2 regions of the Pseudomonas anguilliseptica genome follow, and region 2 is predicted to be linked to the other one. Evidence: predicted binding sites of a transcription regulator. Region 2 holds the regulator's gene; the other holds the start of a gene.
What was found. Region 2 encodes sigma-54, which starts transcription at its own class of promoters, with help from an activator protein. Its sites were predicted from a motif close to ANTGGCATNNANNTTGCTNT; they were not measured.

Region 1: BLW24_RS14195 (ammonium transporter) is a predicted target of sigma-54. The motif match lies at 1,950-1,969, and genes of this name have one in related genera.

Annotation. Positions count from the first base shown of each region.
Region 1 is NZ_FNSC01000001.1:2,905,345-2,908,429, forward strand. Features, by position in the region: gene BLW24_RS14190 (putative bifunctional diguanylate cyclase/phosphodiesterase) at 1-1,670, opposite strand, end outside; gene BLW24_RS14195 (ammonium transporter) at 2,004-3,085, shown strand, end outside.
Region 2 is NZ_FNSC01000001.1:869,952-873,036, forward strand. Features, by position in the region: gene lptB (LPS export ABC transporter ATP-binding protein) at 1-545, shown strand, start outside; gene BLW24_RS04180 (RNA polymerase factor sigma-54) at 685-2,199, shown strand; gene hpf (ribosome hibernation-promoting factor, HPF/YfiA family) at 2,394-2,702, shown strand; gene ptsN (PTS IIA-like nitrogen regulatory protein PtsN) at 2,718-3,085, shown strand, end outside.

The DNA.
Region 1 (3,085 bases), 2.0 Mb from region 2:
TCTTCCATCAGGCCGGTTTCGGTGACTTCCAGCTCCAGGCTGCGCAGCGGCAGGCGATAGACCTGCATCAGGTTGTTGACCACCCGTGGCAGCTCGGCGTGGTGCAGCTGTACGGTGGAGAGGTTGACCGCCATGCGCAGCTCGGTGAAGCCCTGATCATGCCATTCGCGCAGCTGACGGCAGGATTGGTCAAGAATCCATTCACCAATCGGGATGATGGTACCGCTCTGTTCGGCAAGCGGGATAAACAGATCTGGCGACACGAAACCATGTTGTGGATGTTGCCAGCGCAGCAGCGCTTCGACGCCAACCACACTGTGGTCGCGGTAGTCGACCTGCGGTTGGTAAACCATGTGCAGTTGGTTCAGGGACAAGGCGTCGCGCAGGTCTTTTTCCAGCTCGCGGCGGCGGCGCATTTCGCTGTCGACGCTGGCGATATAGAACTGGTAGCGGTTGCGTGACCGACTCTTGGCCAGGGTCATGGTCTGCTCGGCTTTCTGCAGCAGCTTCTCGGTGCTGTCGCCATCCTCCGGGAACAGGGTGATGCCGATGGTGGCACGTAGGCGCATTTGCTGCTGGTCGAGCATAAACGGGTTGTCGAGGTCGTCGAGTACGCTCTGCGCCAGCTCGGCGGCCTCGTAAGGCTGCTCGATATCGGCCTGCACCAGGGCGAACTGATCACCACCTAAGCGGGCCAGAGCGCCGAGGCGGCCACTGTGGCTGCGCAAACGGTCGGACAGGGCCAGCAGCAGTTGGTCGCCAGTCTGATAGCTAAACTGCTCGTTGATCTCTTTGAAGTCATCCAGGCCTACGCAGAGCACCGCCACTCGCCGGTTTAGGCGCCCGGCGTCTTCAAGAATCTGATCGAGTTGCTGTTGCAGCTGCTGACGGTTCGGCAGCCCGGTAAGGAAATCGTACTGAGCCATGCGCAGCAGGCTGTTTTCCGCTTCGCGGCGCAGGTGGGTGTTGCGTTCGATGGAGGAGAGCAGCTGGTTGGCGGTATTGATCCACAGCCCCAGTTCATTCTTCTCGTTGCCCTTGAGCATCGGCAGCTTGTGCTCGCTGGGGCGGTCCGGGTTGATATTGGTCAGGTGCTCAATGATCTTCGACAGCGGTTTGGTCAGCAGCCAGTGGTAGACCAGGTACAGCACCAAACCCATGGCCAGGGCACGCAGCACGCCGGAGATAAAGATGATGACTGAGTTGGTGACAAAGCTCTCGCCGTAGGGAGCCGTGTCGAGGGTGATGCTGAGGTCGCCGTAGTATTCGCTGTAGGGGCCACGGCCTACCAGCTGGGTGGTGAAATTCTGTTCTTTGCCAAGGATCGGGTCGGTCAGCCAGCGCGTGGGGATATCGACCTGCTCTCGGGCTTTCTCCGCCAGCATCGGTTCATTGGGGTGACCGATGGCGGCCATGCGCACCGACTCATGTTGGAACAGGCCTTCGATCACCTGCATGCCCATTTCCCGATCCAGGCTGTAGACCGCCTGGGTGGAAGGGTCGCGGAACATGCCGAGAATACGGTGCGCGTCGTTGGCGACTGCCTGACGTGTTTTGTAAACGTCGAAAACAATCTGCGCAAGACTCAAGACCACGCCGACGACCAGCGCTGATAGCAGCACCACGCGGAGCAACTTGAGTGACAGGCTGTTTTTGAGTTCCAGCTTCAAATGACGGTTCCTTGTTCGAGGCCTTCGGCGTCAGACGCTAGTGAGTATTGGCAAAGTCGCGCTTGCAGTCAAAGGGCCATTACCAAAGTTTGTCGAACAAATTATCTGCGCGGCGATGGCGCGACTGCAGGCAGCTGTGTTGCCCGCCTGCACTGTGTCGGTGCGAGTTGCTTGCGGCTTGAGCGCCGTTGGGCGGTTTTTTATGGTCTGCCAGGCCTGGCGACCACCTTTGGGGCCGTTGCTAGGCAACGTTAAAAATGGCGCCCAGCTATTTTTTTGTTTGGCATGAGAGTTGCGAAGCCCCCTCTACTCACCTTTATGGGGGACGCTGCGATGAGAACTCGACTGTTAGGGGTAGCTGCACTGTTGGTTTCACCACTGGCGCAGGCGGCCAGCGATGAGGCGCTCAACACGGCCTGGCTGGTGTTGGCCAGCGTGCTGGTGTTCTTTATGCAGGCCGGCTTTGCCTTGCTGGAAAGCGGCATGTCGCGGGCAAAGAATGCGGTCAATGTGATGATGAAAAATTACATGGACGGCTGCGTCGGTGGCATCACCTTCTGGCTGCTGGGCTTCGGTCTGATGTTCGGCAGCAATATCACCGGCTGGTTCGGCATGAGCCATTTCGCGCCGCATACCGGCGGGCCCTGGGATTTCACCTTTCTGCTGTTTCAGATGATGTTCGCCGCCACGGCAGCGACCATCGCCAGTGGTGCCATGGCCGAGCGCACGCGCTATTCGGCCTACCTGATTGGCGCAGTGGTGATCAGCGGGTTTATCTACCCGGTGTTCGGCAGCTGGGTGTGGAGCGGCATCTATGGCGGCCAGGGTTGGTTGGCGGCCTTGGGTTTTATCGACTTCGCCGGTTCGACCGTGGTGCACAGCGTTGGCGCCTGGTGTGCGCTGGCCGGCATTTTGGTACTGGGGCCGCGTCTGGGCCGCTTTGCTGCGGATGGCACGCCGCGCAGCATTCCCGGGCACAACCTCAGCCTGGTCGCGCTGGGCGGTTTTATTCTCTGGGTCGGCTGGTTTGGCTTTAACGCCGGCAGCAGTCTGGAGATGAATGTCAGCCTCGGCCTGATTGCCCTGAATACCCATCTGGCTGCATCGGCCGGAGCGCTGGGCGCATTTCTGGCGCAGCGCAGTACCTCCAGTCCGGTGCTGCTGACCACTACGGTGAACGGTTCGCTCGGCGGTTTGGTCGGCATCACCGCCGGTTGCGCGAGTATGTCGCCGCTGTTTGCCCTGCTGACCGGGCTGGTATCCGGTTTTGTGGTGGTGTTCGGTATGCGCCTGCTGGAGCGCTGGCAGCTGGATGATGTAGTTGGCGCGGTGCCAGTGCATGGCTTTGCCGGTGTCTGGGGTACGGTGGCGGCCGGGCTGTTCTTCAGTGGCGACCTGTTCAACTGGTCGCGGGT
Region 2 (3,085 bases):
TGATCGACGATCTCGACGTCAGTCATCAGCCCATGCATGGCCGCGCTCGCGCCGGTATTGGCTACCTGCCGCAGGAAGCCTCGATATTCCGCAAACTAAGCGTGGCCGACAACATCATGGCCATCCTGGAAACCCGCAAGGACCTAGATGGCGCTGCACGCCGCAAGGAACTTGAGGGGCTGCTGCAGGAATTCCATATCAGCCATATCCGCGACAACCTTGGCATGAGCCTGTCTGGTGGTGAGCGCCGCCGCGTGGAAATTGCCCGCGCTTTGGCGACCAACCCCAAGTTCATCCTGCTCGACGAACCCTTCGCCGGTGTCGACCCGATTTCCGTGGGCGATATCAAGCAGATCATCCATCACCTCAAGGCCAAGGGCATCGGTGTATTGATCACCGATCACAACGTGCGCGAGACCCTGGATATCTGCGAAACCGCCTATATCGTCAGCGATGGTCAACTGATTGCAGAGGGTGATGCCGAGACTATTCTGGCCAACCAGACAGTCAAAGAAGTTTACCTGGGGCATGAGTTCCGGCTGTAACCACAGCTTTTCTCAAGCCGGCTGCAGCCAAGGCTAGGCAAAACCCTTAAAGTCAGGCATATAATTTGCTTCCTAGTGGCGCTTTTTTGAAAACGCCCTGTAGTGGATTGCGCACAGACGCCGGTAAATAAGGTCTGCAATGAAACCATCGCTAGTCCTGAGAATGGGCCAGCAGCTGACGATGACGCCGCAGCTGCAACAGGCCATCCGCCTGCTCCAACTGTCGACCCTGGATCTGCAGCAAGAGATCCAGGAGGCCTTGGAGTCCAACCCGATGCTCGAACGCCAGGAAGATGGCGATGATTTCGACAATTCGGACCCTATGGCCGATGGTGCAGAAAGCGCCAGCCCCAGCGAACAGCCCGAAGCGCCCTATCAGGAAACCAACTACCAGGAAGCCACGCAGACCGTGGACAACCTGGAAGAAGGTGATTGGGGCGAACGTATTCCTAATGAGCTGCCCGTCGATACCGCCTGGGAAGACATCTACCAAACCAGCGCCAGCAGCCTGCCCAGCAGCACCAATGACGACGACGAGTGGGATTTCACCACACGCACCTCCAGCGGCGAGAGCCTGCAAAGCCACCTGCTATGGCAGCTCAACCTGGCGCCTATGTCCGACAAGGATCGCCTGATTGCGGCCACCCTGATCGACTGCATCAATGACCAGGGCTACCTGGAGGAAAGCCTGGAAGAAGTCGTCGAAGCCTTCGATCCGGAACTGGATATTGAGCTCGACGAAGTCGAAGCCGTGCTGCACCGCATCCAGCAGTTCGAGCCTACCGGCATCGCCGCGCGCAACCTGGGCGAGTGCCTGCTCCTGCAACTGCGCCAGCTGCCGGCGAAAACCCCATGGCTGAGCGAAGCCCAGCGTCTGGCCAGCGACTACCTTGATCTTCTCGGCAGCCGCGACTACAGCCAGCTGATGCGCCGCATGAAGCTCAAGGAAGATGAGCTGCGCCAGGTTATCGACCTGATTCAAAGCCTCAACCCGCGCCCTGGCTCGCAAATCGAATCCAGTGAGCCGGAATACGTGGTGCCCGATGTAATCGTGCGCAAACACAACGAACGCTGGCTGGTGGAGCTCAACCAGGAAGCTATGCCACGCCTGCGGGTCAACGCGCAGTACGCCGGTTTTGTGAAGCGCGCCGACTCCAGCGCCGACAACACTTTTATGCGTAACCAGCTGCAAGAAGCGCGCTGGTTTATCAAAAGCCTGCAAAGTCGTAACGAAACTCTGATGAAGGTTGCCACGCAGATCGTCGAACATCAGCGTGGTTTCCTCGACTACGGCGATGAGGCGATGAAACCCCTGGTGCTGCACGATATTGCTGAAGCTGTGGGCATGCACGAGTCGACTATTTCGCGGGTGACCACACAGAAATTTATGCACACCCCGCGCGGTATTTACGAGCTGAAATATTTCTTTTCCAGCCACGTCAGCACCTCCGAAGGCGGCGAATGCTCGTCCACGGCGATCCGCGCCATCATCAAAAAACTGGTCGCCGCGGAAAATGCGAAAAAGCCGTTGAGTGACAGCAAGATCGCTGGTTTACTGGAGGCACAGGGCATTCAAGTAGCCCGCCGCACGGTCGCCAAGTACCGTGAATCCCTCGGAATAGCGCCTTCCAGTGAGCGCAAACGATTGATCTAAGGCGGCACGAAGAAGGAAGACAGATCGCACTGCACAGAACACTCCCGGCCACGCCTTTTCGCAAAAGCAGCCATACTGCCAACAAGCAATTAGCGGCCGTGCCAGGCTCGTTCTGTCAGAGTCTTCCACGCCAAAGTGTTCCGGCGGCAGGCCTCTCGCCTGCCTCTTACACACGGCAACAAGGAGAAAGCGGTATGCAAGTCAACATCAGTGGACACCAGCTGGATGTGACCGACGCCCTGCGCGACTACATCGCCGAAAAACTCGGCCGATTGGAGCGCCACTTCGACAAGATTACCAACGTGCAAGTCACCATGGAGGTCGAGAAGCTCAAACAGAAAATCGAAGCGACCCTGCACATTGCCGGCGGCGAAGTCGTCGCCAATGCCGAACATGAAGACATGTACGCAGCCATCGATCTACTGACTGATAAACTCGACCGACAACTCATCAAACACAAGGAAAAACAGCTCGACCGTCAACAGGGCGCTATGGCCCGCTGACATCGTCTATCTCCTATGATCCGACTTGAAACCATCCTGCCCCCCGGCCGTTCCCTGGTGAACGTGCCGGGCGGCAGCAAAAAACGTGTCCTCGAACAGATTGCCAACCTGGTGGCGCGCGAGCTGCCTGACCTGGATGGCCAAGACATCTTCGAAAGCCTGATTGCCCGGGAAAAACTAGGCTCGACCGGTTTCGGTAATGGCATTGCCATTCCGCACTGTCGCCTGCCCGGTTGCACCGCGCCGATCAGTGCCTTGCTGCGCCTGGACTCCGCCGTAGACTTCGACGCCATCGACGGCGCGCCTGTGGACCTGCTGTTTGTCCTGCTGGTGCCCGAAGCGGCCACCGATGCTCACCTAGAGCTGCTTCGGCAGATCGCCAG